Regions from separate parts of the Paenibacillus sp. SSG-1 genome, predicted to be linked through region 1. Evidence: predicted binding sites of a transcription regulator. Region 1 holds the regulator's gene; each other region holds the start of a gene.
The links. The regulator LexA, encoded in region 1, represses DNA repair genes until DNA is damaged. The targets are predictions, from matches to a motif close to CGAACATATGTTCG.

Region 2: a site for LexA is predicted at 1,832-1,845, ahead of BCV73_RS18225 (DNA polymerase IV). Genes of this name have one in related genera too.
Region 3: a site for LexA is predicted at 1,925-1,938, ahead of recA (recombinase RecA). Genes of this name have one in related genera too.
Region 4: a site for LexA is predicted at 1,527-1,540, ahead of addB (helicase-exonuclease AddAB subunit AddB). Genes of this name have one in related genera too.

The regions. Positions count from the first base shown of each region.
Region 1 covers NZ_MBRK01000001.1:3,526,122-3,529,239, forward strand. The annotation lists gene BCV73_RS16230 (hypothetical protein) at 1-508, opposite strand, end outside; gene BCV73_RS16235 (DUF896 domain-containing protein) at 746-928, opposite strand; gene BCV73_RS16240 (LysM peptidoglycan-binding domain-containing protein) at 1,030-1,326, opposite strand; gene lexA (transcriptional repressor LexA) at 1,650-2,276, shown strand; gene BCV73_RS16250 (response regulator transcription factor) at 2,372-3,118, opposite strand, start outside.
Region 2 covers NZ_MBRK01000001.1:3,927,756-3,930,873, forward strand. The annotation lists gene BCV73_RS18220 (YhjD family protein) at 1-418, opposite strand, end outside; gene BCV73_RS18225 (DNA polymerase IV) at 415-1,683, opposite strand; gene BCV73_RS18230 (SOS response-associated peptidase) at 1,986-2,660, shown strand; gene BCV73_RS18235 (cupredoxin domain-containing protein) at 2,787-3,118, opposite strand, start outside.
Region 3 covers NZ_MBRK01000001.1:1,502,623-1,505,740, reverse strand. The annotation lists gene BCV73_RS07060 (regulatory protein RecX) at 1-634, opposite strand, end outside; gene recA (recombinase RecA) at 794-1,855, opposite strand; gene BCV73_RS07050 (competence/damage-inducible protein A) at 2,188-3,118, opposite strand, start outside.
Region 4 covers NZ_MBRK01000001.1:4,133,006-4,136,123, forward strand. The annotation lists gene addB (helicase-exonuclease AddAB subunit AddB) at 1-1,457, opposite strand, end outside; gene BCV73_RS19195 (ArsR/SmtB family transcription factor) at 1,760-2,137, opposite strand; gene BCV73_RS19200 (SRPBCC family protein) at 2,140-2,565, opposite strand; gene BCV73_RS19205 (hypothetical protein) at 2,837-3,118, shown strand, end outside.

The sequences.
Region 1 (3,118 bases):
CCAAAGGGATATTATGGGTCTGCGCAAAACGCTCCAGACGTTCCCCTATGGCATCGGTATCGTAGCGGTTGATCAGGCGCGTGAACACCCAATTGCCGCCTTTGCCCTTCGGCTCAATCACGACAGAACCTTTGGCCAGTTTGATCTTGGCGATATTGTCTGCGGTCAGTCGCCGATCCCGGTTGAACTTGATCGTCGATACGGCGTTTTTCTCCACACGCAGGAAAGGCCTGCGCAAAAAGATCATCAAGCCCAGGAACACGTACATGGCCATAATGATCCAGGTCATGCCGCTGTTTCCCGCCGTACCCTCCTGTCCGAGCATTCCGAGCAGGAAGTAAACCGCGGCCAGAGCGACCATCGTAATCGGAAGTACATAGTTTCTTCCTTTATAAATGTCAGCCGATGGACCTCCCGTGCTATAGATGGATGGCTTTCCCTCTTTCTTTCTCTGCTTGTTCAGCTGCGCTGAATTTTTTCTTACCTGTCTTTCCCATGAACGGGCCATTCACGAACCTCCTCAAAATGCTTTCGGCTATATCGTTATTTACTTCCTCATATATAACGGCCCAATACTGCTTACAGCAATTATTCCTGTAGTTTCACATTCTATATAATAGAAAGCAAATGAAGGAAAACTTGGTGCGCTTACATAGAAGCATTCTGTTCTCGGTAGTGAGCCATACAAAACCTTGAGTCAGTCTATACCATAATCGAATGTATGAGTCTAATCCAGCAGCGGGTGTTATTTCTTCTCTTCATCCACCCATTCAATCGAGTCCAGCTGCTGTCTGAAATTTCTGCGGACATTCTGAAGGTATCTCTCACGAAGCTTGGCCCGTTCTTCGATTTCCTCTTCGGTTAAACCGGATTCCTTTTGCTTGCGCGCAAGCTCATTAATTCTCTCTACAACGCTGTCGATATCCATACAATTACTCCTCCAATATTCAAGTCATACCTAACTTTGCCATGATAAAAAGAGCTTGTCAAGGTTCACACCTTTCCAAGCTCTTGATCATTTATCTTCTATTAATATTGGGGGAGTGCCAATACTTCTCCGGCTTGAATTTCGCTGCTGGTTAAATCGTTATACTTCTTCACCGCCATAATGTATGCGCGGATATCCATGTCTTCCGGCTTATGGGCAGAAGCGATTCCCCACAGCGTATCGCCTTGCTGAACGATGACATTTTTCTCTAACCGAACATCATCCGAGGTTCCCGCGAATACGCGAACGACACCTGTGCATCCCACCAAAATAATCAGGGCCGCCAGGATCAGTTTGATCAAGGCAGGGCCTGGCACGATGGACTGGACTTTCTTCAACCAAGGAGATGCTATAGCTTCATTGATGGATGGGTTAACGGATGGGTTATTATAAATACTTTGGTATGTAGTGTGTTTCAGCATAAATATTACGCCTCCAAACGTTTGTTCTTGTTTTATGAGAACAATATAACACGAACATTTGTTTTGTTCAATACTTTTTTCGAACAATTGTTCCTATGTTTTTAGAGGCGGGCTTCCTTCATTCAGAAGCCGCGAAAATCCCGCTCTATCAAAGCAAAATCATTTAGAACTTATGTTTGTACGAACGGCAGTTCTATGTTATAATTTTACCAAACGTTACTAAATGGGGTTGATGGGGAATGTCAAAGATATCTAGCCGGCAGCAAGCGATATTGGAATTTATCAGAAATGAAGTCCGCGCCAAGGGTTATCCTCCGTCCGTCCGAGAGATCGGTGAGGCGGTAGGGTTGGCTTCCAGCTCGACCGTACACGGCCATTTGGACCGACTGGAGAAGAAAGGCTTGATCCGCAGAGACCCTACGAAGCCTCGTGCCATCGAACTGTTGGGACAAGAAGAATCCGAGAGCAGCAATCTGTTCACGCATACGATCGCCAGAGTTCCCGTAGTAGGCAAGGTCACAGCTGGGGTGCCGATCACGGCAACGGAGAACATTGAAGATTACTTCCCTCTGCCGCAGCACTATGTTGGAGATGAGAAAGTATTTATGCTTTCCGTCGTTGGGGACAGTATGATCGAGGCGGGCATTCATAACGGTGACTACGTCATCGTGAGACAGCAGCAGACAGCCGATAACGGGGACATCGTCGTTGCCATGACGGATGAGGATGAAGCAACCGTGAAGACGTTTTACAAGGAGAAGGACCATATCCGGCTTCAACCGGAGAACCCGGCTTACGAACCTTTGCGTCTGAACCATGTCACCATTCTGGGCAAAGTCGTCGGGCTGTTCCGCGATATTCACTAGCAGATGATGCTGGACAAGCAGCAATAGAGCCCTTGCTCTTCCTTACTCAGGAAGGTCAAGGGCTCTTTTCGGCGTTGGGATCAAGGCAGGATGATTCAGGTGGGACACACCTCACGGGAATCCGCCGTTTGCTCCAGACGGTACTCCGTCGGGGTTTTTCCCGTTTTTTTGCGAAATACCTGGGTAAAATGCTTGACGTCCACATATCCGACTTTGTCCGAAATGTCGGCCAGCTTCAAATGCGTTTGCAGCAGCAGCTTGGAGGCTTGTTCGATCCGCAGATTGGTGATGTATTCCTTGAAGCCGCTTCCCGTCTTCTGCTTAAACAGCTGGCTGAAATAGACCGGATTCAGGAACACGACCGAAGCTACCTTTTCCAGGGACAGATCCGTATGATAGTGCGCTTTGATGTACTGCACCGCAACCTCGATCGCTCGGTTACCGCCCGGGTTGTTGTATTCGTACTCCAGCGATGCCGATTCCTGGCGCATCCGCCGCACTTCCTCCGGCACCCGGTGAATGTCTGTGATAAGTCCCGTCGACTGAATCTGGAAAGGCACCTTGACGCATCGTTTCAAGTTAGCGCGCAGCTCATCCGTCAGACGTTTCATGCCTCCCTCTTCCCCCAGCGAGACGAGGCCGATCAGGCTCGTTTCGTCCATGCTTGTCACAAATCCGCAGCCGTGCGCTTCAATCAGCTCACCAAGCACATTTTCAATAATAAAATGCTCCAGATGCACCGGCGCGTCGCTCTCCATCTTAACCATTACCAGTTGGAATGCGGGGTAGCTCTCAATTATAGACGCGACGTCAAGGCGCCCGGTATCGAGTCCGCTCGCCCA
Region 2 (3,118 bases), 400 kb from region 1:
CCGTGCGCATATAATCCCGCGTGATCGTGAAGGTATCCTCATACCCATGAAACGAATACCGGTACCAGATCATCTGGGTGTCCTTTCCCTCCTGGGTCAGATCGATGCGCTCATCGAGCATGGTTTGCTCCACCTTGGACAAATCCTTCTGGATGTCCTGCAGCAGGACCTGGGCCACCTTCGAATAAAGGTGTTTCAAAGCCTCGCTTGACGCCTCGATCGCCTGGATCCGCTTCTTCACAATCGATATCATGACCGGCAGCAGGATTCTGTCCCGCATCAGCTCCAGGTCCTCCCTGCGGGGCGGCCGGTGCTCCTCCGGCTGCTGCGAGCGCCGCTTCAGCAGTTCCTCCCGGTGCTGTGGCAGCATCATGCGGCTGGATTCCCAAATCCCGTTATTCTCAAGCTTCTTGCTCATTTATAATGCCCCCCGATTTTCATGGACCGCTCCGCCGCCTGGCCGGCGCCCGTAAGGGAAGAGGCTCTTACGATCGCCATGCTGCCGTACCGCTGCTTGATATGGTCCGTCGCCTTTTCCAGAGCCCGCAGCCGCTCCTGGTCTTCAAACAGCGTCAGCTGGTAATTCCGGTCGTCGCTGAGCTCGCTCAGCATGACCCCGGCGCGCCTAACGGGCATGCGGTCCCAGTGCTTATAAAAAATCGCTTTTACGGCTTCATACACCTTGTTCGTGTTGTTCGTGGGATCCGGCATCTTCATTTGCCGGGAAAAGCCTGTCGGCGCGTCATAAGGGCTGCACATGCAGCTGACCGTGACGACCGAACCCATATATCCCTTCCGGCGGCAGTCGCGGCATACTTCTTCCGTCAGCTCCAGCAGAATCGTGTCGACCTCCTTGGGGATGGCGTAGTCCCGGGGCAGCGTCATCATATGCCCGACCGATTTGGGAGGCTTGTCGAACGTTTCCGGGGTCACCTTGCTGTCGTCCATGCCGTTGGCGGTGCGCCACATCACTTCGGCCTGGATATCCGACTGCTTGCCGAACCGCGCCCGGAATTTATCCTTCAGCTGGGGAAGAGGCGTTCTCGCCACATCCCCGATCGTCGTCATGCCGAGCTTGGCAAAATGGGCCGTCATGCGCGAGCCCACTCCAAACATTTTATGGACCGGCTGCGGCCACAGATTCTTCTCGATGTCGGCTTTGGGCAGTATAAAAATGCCCTCCTTGTTCTTCTTCGCCCAAATGTCGGTGGCGATTTTGGCCAAAATTTTGTTCGAGCTGATGCCGACCCGTACCCAGACTCCCGTCTCCTCCATCACCTTCTGCTGGATCGACTTGGCAATGCTCACGGGGTCGCCGAAGAGAGCCAGGCTGCCGGTCACGTCCAGAAACTGCTCGTCGATGCTGAATATTTCGACCAGATCGGTATATTCCTCGTAAATCCGGGTAATCTGAAGCGAGACATCGATATAATGCTGCATTCTTGGACGCATAATGACGAGATCCGGGCACTTCTTGAGCGCCTCCCCCAGCCGTTCGGCGGTCGATACCCCGTAGCTCTTGGCGATCGGGCATGCGGCAAGAATGATGCCCGATCTGCGCATCGGGTCTCCGGCAACGGCGAGCGGCCTGTCTTTATACTCCGGATGATCCGCCTTCTCTACGCTTGCATAAAAGCTCTGACAATCGGCCAAAAATATAATTCTCTCCTTTGATCTGCTCAAGCGCACACACCCTCCACATCCACTTTGGCATTTCGTTAAACCGGTTTGGGCCGGGCAGCTCCGAGAAGCTCCAGCTCCCTAAAGACCGCTCGTCGAAAAAAACGATCCGGGCCGCTTCCCTCTCCACGAAGCATGCTCACTCGGTAAGCGAACGTATATTCGTATTATATACCAAACACATGTTCTCTATGCAAATGTATTTTTTGACAGCCTTCCCTTGCTGCTGGCAGACAGGCTGGCGTAAACCGGCATCCCGCGGTACACTGTTTACAACGATCATTCCACAAAAGGGGGAGTGCCTGATGTGCGGCCGTTATACACTGACCGTGTCGATGGAAGAATTGATGCTGCGCTATGAGCTTGAGCTTGCGCTGAACTTTCATCCCCGTTACAATATCGCTCCGGCGCAGAATGTACTGGCGGTCATTCATGACGGAAGCAGCCTTCGCGCCGGTCAGCTTAAATGGGGACTGGTCCCGTCCTGGGCCAAGGACAGCAGCATGGGGAGCAGGATGATCAACGCCAGAAGCGAAACGCTGGCGGACAAGCCGGCCTATAAGCTGCCTTTTGCGAGGAAGCGGTGCCTGATCCCCGCCGACGGATTTTATGAATGGATGAAAACCGACAGCGGCAAAGTCCCTTACCGGATTACCCTCCGGGGTGGGGGAATCTTCAGCATGGCCGGCCTCTACGACACCTGGCTGCAGGAGGACGGCAGCAAGCTGAGCACCTGCACGGTCATCACTTCCGGGCCCAATGCACTGATGGCGCCGATCCATGACCGGATGCCCGTCATTTTGCGCCCGGAGGACGAAATGGCCTGGCTGGACCGCGGGCAAACAGACGTGAACGCCCTGCAGAAGCTGCTGGTGCCCTATCCTGCCGAGGAAATGGAAGCTTACCCGGTCGCAAGGACGGTCAATTCGGTTAAAAACGATACGCCCGATTGCATCGAACGGGTGCCGGAAGGCGCGTAACCGTATATATGCAAAAAAAGCGCCGCCTTGCGCGAACCTTTACGGTCCGGCTGGGCGGCGCTTTCTCGATTCTGCCTCCTGTGTCGTCAGAAGGCAGTCCGGTGCTCCATCATCTGCCAAGTCAATTTATTCAACAATCAGGGTCCCTTTCATATCGCTGTGGCCGGCACCGCACATGACGGAGCAGTGGAACTCATGCTCACCTGCTTGATCGGCGGTAAATTCTGCCGAGCTTGGCTTCTGCAGGTCCACGTTGAAATCGGGAATAGCCAGACCGTGGTTTCCATCTTTGTTCTCCAGCGTAATTTTGACTTTTTCGCCCTTCTTGACCTTGATCTCGGATGGCTCAAACTTAAAGTTTGACGCCGTCACCTTAATTTCTTTCACGCCGTCAGAGCCGCCGGAAGACGAAGACTCGTCCGACGAGCCGCTCCCGCTTCCGCCGCTGCTTCCGCAGG
Region 3 (3,118 bases), 2.0 Mb from region 1:
CGCCCTTCGTCTGGTTCCATTTCTTTCGGCCGGCTGCCAGGGCTGCCTCAAATTCCTGATCGGAACTGACTTCAGCCAGCGCCTCGGATATAATCGACTTATCGACGCCTTTCTGCTGAAGCTCCTGCCTGATCCAGGCCTTGCCTTTGCGGTGGTTCCTGATTCGCTGCTGCGCCCACTGCCTGGCATAGCTTTCGTCGTCCACCAGCCTTTCTTCCACCAGCCGGTTCAGCGCATACTCAATCGATCCCGTTTCGATGCCTTTCTGCCGCAGTTTCATTTCAATTTCCTTGCGTGTCCGTGGCTTCCGCTCCAGCGCCTTTAAGCCTTCGACATAAGCCTGCTGCCGCTCGTCCGCTACGACGATTTCCTCCAGTTCCTGCTTCGTAAAGGCGTTCCCCTTGACCATCCGGTACTTCACGAGGACGTCTTCGTGGACGGAAAGGGTGTAGGGTCCGAACGATATCAAATAACGCCCTCTCGGCTTGGCCAGACGCTCTACCTCCGTGATCAAAAGGGTTTCATCGTCCGGGAACCCGGCCAGTCCTTCATGAATTCCCTGTTCTTCATGGATTTCCTGCTCTTCATGAATCCCTTGCCCTTCCTGATGTTCATGGCTATTTCCTTTTCGCATCTCTCTCACATCCCATCACGTGTTCAATGTAAGTCGTATAACTGAACCGCATTCTTAACGTACTCTCTATATGAGAAAAGACGCCCAGTGACAGGTCATCACGGAGCGTCCTCATTATAGTCTCAATTCATTCACGGAATACGATTTCAAACGATAACCCTATTCCAGCTCTAACAATTCCTGTTCTTCGCGTTCCTCGGCCGCTGCTTCCTCTGCGGTCGGCGCGCTCACCGTCGTCGTCAAATTGCTTGCCTCACGGATCTTGTTCTCGATCGCTTCCGAAATAGGCTGATTTTCTTTCAGGAACTGCTTCGCATTCTCGCGGCCCTGACCCAAGCGCTCGCCTTCATAGGAGTACCAGGCACCGCTCTTATTGACGATATCCAATTCCGTACCGATATCGATAATGCTGCCTTCCTTGGAAATGCCTTCGCCGTACATGATGTCGATCTCCGCCTGCTTGAACGGAGGAGCCACCTTGTTCTTGACGACCTTGATCCGCGTACGGTTACCCACGACATCATTGCCCATCTTGATGCTCTCAATACGGCGTACATCCAGACGAACGGAAGAATAGAACTTCAGGGCACGGCCACCCGGAGTCGTCTCCGGATTCCCGAACATGACGCCGACTTTCTCACGAAGCTGGTTGATAAAGATCGCGATCGTCTTCGACTTCGCAATCGCACCGGACAGCTTACGCAGTGCCTGGGACATCAGACGAGCCTGCAGACCTACGTGGGAATCACCCATTTCGCCTTCGATTTCCGCTTTCGGTACGAGCGCGGCAACCGAGTCCACGACGATAATATCAACGGCGCCACTGCGTACGAGGGCTTCCGCAATTTCCAACGCCTGCTCACCGGTGTCTGGTTGAGACAGCAGCAGCTCGTCAATGTTGACGCCAAGCTTGTTGGCATACGACGGATCAAGCGCATGCTCCGCATCGATGAAAGCAGCTTGTCCACCGACCTTCTGTACTTCCGCGATGGCATGGAGGGCCACCGTCGTTTTACCGGAGGATTCCGGTCCATATACTTCAATAACGCGGCCTCTTGGAAGTCCGCCAATACCAAGTGCTATATCTAGAGCCAGGGAGCCGCTGGGAACAACTTCCACCTGCATATGTGTCGACTCACCGAGTTTCATGATCGAACCTTTACCGAATTGTTTCTCTATTTGACGAAGCGCCATTTCAAGCGCAGCACGACGATCTGACAATAAACTCACATCCTTCACCGTTTATACTATTATGATACCTTGTTTTGGAACGTTTGCCAAGCATTTTTTCGAACATACATTCGTTTTTTTTTGCCGGGCATTCTCCTCTCATCATCATGCCGCCGTACCTCAAACCAACCTCCGCAAGGAAAGCCTGCCAAATATGGGGGTCCCCGCTGGGTTTTTTTCTATGATGATCGGATGCAAGAGTCCGAACTGGAACAGGCTTCCACCCCTACTCCAACCAAAAGAAAAAGAACCGCGGCAAACTTATTTTTGCACGGTTCTTCCGTATGGTTATATTATAGCGCCTGGCTGGCGGCTGCACAACTTCAAACCTGATCCTTGGACTCCCCGGTGGCCGGATCAGCAGATACCAGTCTTTGCCACAACCGGTACAGCAGCGTTTTGACCGAGCGGACCCGGATCGTTTCGCGGTTGCCGTTCAGCTTCAGCTCAAACACTTCAGTCTTCTGCCCGCGCTGGGCGATCCCGACGTACACGAGGCCGACCGGTTTGCGTTCGGAATACCCCGGCCCCGCGACACCCGTGACGGATAAGCCGAAGTCGCTGTCCGTGATCATCCGCACGTTTTCGGCAAGCACTTCGGCCACTTCGGCGCTCACTGCTCCCGGTGCGTCGTCTCCCTCCAGCAGCGCATGCGGGACATGCAGCAGCTTCTCCTTCATTTCGTTGGAGTAGCAGACGATCCCTCCCACGAACATGGTGGCGCTGCCCGGAATGGACGTGATGCTCTCCATCAGCATGCCTCCTGTGCAGCTCTCAGCGGCGCTCAGCGTAATCCCGCGGTCCGCCATCATGTCAACGATGATCCGTTCGATTGGCACGTCCATGCTGGCGTACATATGGTCTGCGAGCCGGCTTTGAATTTGCCCCTGCATCGCATTCAGTTTCTCCATGGCTTCCTGCTCTGTAGGCGCTTTGGTGGAGATTCGTACGGTCACTTCACCCTCCTTCGCATAAGGAGCGATCGTCGGATCGGTCTGTCCGTCGATCAGGTCCAGAAGCCGATCCTCCAGCAGCGATTCGCCGATGCCGGCAAACTTGAGCATTTTGGAGTAAATCGGCATTTCGTCGGTCAGGGCATGCTGAAGGAGCCACGGCTTCGCCTGCTGGTCGAACATCGGCTTCATCTCTTTTGGAGGACCCGGCAGAACGATGTAGAAGTTACCCTCCTGGGCAAGCGCGAGTCCGACGGCCAATCCTGTTTCATTCGGCAGCGGCGTGCTGCCGTCGATGACG
Region 4 (3,118 bases), 610 kb from region 1:
ACCCTCCGACAGTGCTCCATCAGGCTGAGAAGCTGCTCTCCGGATCTGCGTCGCTCTCCGCCGTTTTCCTCCAGGGACAGGCTCGGAACGGCTTTCCACGGGCGGCCGTCCGTCCAGCGGTATCCCTGAATTCCGCAGGCGAGGGCGTAGTTCTCGAGCACGTCCATCTCCTCCCGCCCCAGCGACCCGTCCAGCGGAAGCAGCAGGTCGCTCTTGATGCAGCGGAATACGTCCTCATGCCGCCAGTTCCGGCGCACGACATCCAGTGCGGAACGAATAAACTCCACCAGCGGATGGTGCAGCTCGCTTCGCTTCTGGTCGAGAAAGAACGGAATGCCGTAGTCCCGGAACAGGGGCTCCACCAAATGCTCGTAATCGCCCAAATTACGGACGAACACGGCCATTTCGCGGTATCTCGCCCCTTCCTCCCTGGCCAGGCGCAGCATCTCCCTCAAAGCCCCTTCCACTTCGGTGCGCCGATTCTCGGCGGCATAGAGGGAAATCCCTTCGATTTCCTGAACCTGCTCTTTCTCCTGCCCCTTCCAGGGAATCCGCCGGTCATAACCGCGCTCTAAATGAGCAAGCCGCGGGCTGAGGCGGAATTTGGGCAGGTCCGATGCCGGCAGTATCGAATCGTTCGTTTCGATGCCCAGCTCATCGGCCATTCCTCTCAGCTTGATGTAAGTCGTGGCGGTCGGGTGAAACAGGTCCAGCTCATGCGGCTGCATGCTGCCGTGGTACGGCTTGTCCAGCGTGAGCGCAATGGTGACCGATGACGCATGGGCCATCAGCTCGCGAACAACCCCGTATTCCTGCGGAGTCATCCCGTGGAAGCCGTCGATCCATACGTCCGCACCTTTGACATACGACGAGCTGCGAATCCCTTCAGCCAAAGTGACGAGCGTATCTTCATCATCTATATAAAGCGGTGATATTTCCTGTTCAAAGTCGCGGTACACCGTCCATAAATCCTCCAGCTTATAGCGCAGGATCGGCGCGGCCGCCTTCTGCTCCGTCAGCTGGGTCAAATGCTCTTCCAGCACGGCGGAATCTACGCAGTACCGCTTGAGCTCGGTATACAGCTCGTTCAGCTTGCCTATGAAACCCAGCTGGTCACCGGAGGCACCGAACAGCTTCAGCTCCTCTTTGCGGCGCTGAATGATTTTGTACAGCAGCATTTTTTTGCCTTCTTCGCTGATGCCGACTCTCGCCGACCCGCCGGTCTCCTGCATCACCCGGTACGCCAGGCGCCGGAAGCTGAGAACCTGCGCACGGACGCTGCCTTTGACAGCGCCCGACGATACCAGGCTGTGCTCCGCCTGGAATGAGCCCTGCTCGGGAACGAGCAGGATCAGCGGGCTGCCCTTAGGCTCTGTTTGCAGCCGGGACGTAATCTCGCTTAGGATCGCCGTCGTCTTGCCGCTACCGGATCGTCCGATCAGAAAATGAACCGACATGGTGTTGCCTCCTTCGTATGTAAACCTCGAAAACTATTAAATATAAGTATAACACAACCTTTTTTGAAAAGAACGTATGTTTGCGGAACTGTAAAAAGGAGGCACTTGCCGTTTTTTGCAATTATCCGATACGCTCAACCCGAAAGGACGCCGTTTCCCGGCATGCCAAACAGCGGTACAGAAGGATGTGATCCTCTTGTACCGCTGTCTCTTGTTTCGCTTGATTTTTACGAATGCTAGTTTCCAGCCTCCCGGCCATCATGCAGGGATCATGGTTCAGTATAGAGCGATTGAATCACCGGCTAATCTTGTTCCTTCTCCTTATCCACAAGGGTCAGCGGAGCAGGGAAGCGTTCGGAACCATCCGACTCCACGAAGTGCTGCAGGGCTGCCATCTTGTTCTCCCAGAAGCGTTCAAAATAGGAGTACCAATCCTTGAGCTCCTGCAAAGGCCCCGGGTCCAGCCGGTACCTCGTCTCGCGGCCGACCTTCCTTTCCTTCACCAGCCCTGCCTCCGACAGAATCCGCAGATGCTTGGAAACCGCCGTCCGGCTCATCGGAAAATGGCTGCTGAGAACCGTTACGGGCATCTCCTGAACGGACAGCAGCTTCAGCAGCTGGCGCCGGGTAGGATCGGCCACGGCCTGAAACACGTCGTGCTTGGACGCAGTCGCCGTCATGCTTACGCCTCGACGTATCTGCCCAGCTTCTGGTGGAGTCCGGCCCAGCCTTGGTCCATCGTCTCGCGCACAATCGTGTGCGGCTGGTTGAACTCGGTCACTTGGTCCGCGCTCCAGCCGGAGTGGATGAGCGTCACTTCCGTTTTGCCGTCCAGCTCCTTCAGCTCGAAAGCAAGCGTCCAGTCCTTGCCCCAGCGGAACGCCAGCCGGTGCGGCGGATCCACTTCGGTCACCTTGCACGGCGACATGCCGTACGGACCGGCATTAATGTGAAATTCGTGGCCTACGACGGGCTGCATGTCATTGGGCATGAACCAGGCGGACAGCCCTTCGGGAGTCGCCACCGCCTCCCACACTTTCTGGATCGGAGCCTGGAATACGCCGGTGTGGCGAATATCAGGCAAAGCATTGTTTGTTGAGTTTTCCATGTATAAGTACCTCCATATGCAGTCAATCAACCCGGTTTACATTCGAATGCGAAACCATTTGGTTTCACATGAATTATACGAAACCTTTTGGTTTCATGTCAACCCCTTGTCCTTCTGCGGGCCGTATGCCGGAATCCAACGAAAAAAGGAGCCTTTCGGCTCCTTATATTGCTATTATAGCTCATATTTCCAAAAACAAACAGTCTACCATTTTTCACCTGACATTCTATAATGAGGACGTTCCCACTTTAAGGCAAAGGGAGGAAATACGGTGGATATCAAGGATTTTTCAAGCTCGTCTGAAAATCAGCCCGGAACGGTCGGTTCAGCAAGAGCCGCTGCAGCGGACTGGGTGATGCACCAAGCCTCAAAGGAAAAAGGATTTATGGGCGCTTATTTTACGGGTTCCACGATCGGAATGCCGGAAGATGCCCCGATGTCTCCAAGCTCCGATATCGACGTGATGGTCGTGTCCGAACTGGCGGAGCCGCCGTTAAAACCGGGTAAGTTCATATATCGGAATACCCTGATCGAAGGCTCTTACATCTCCCTA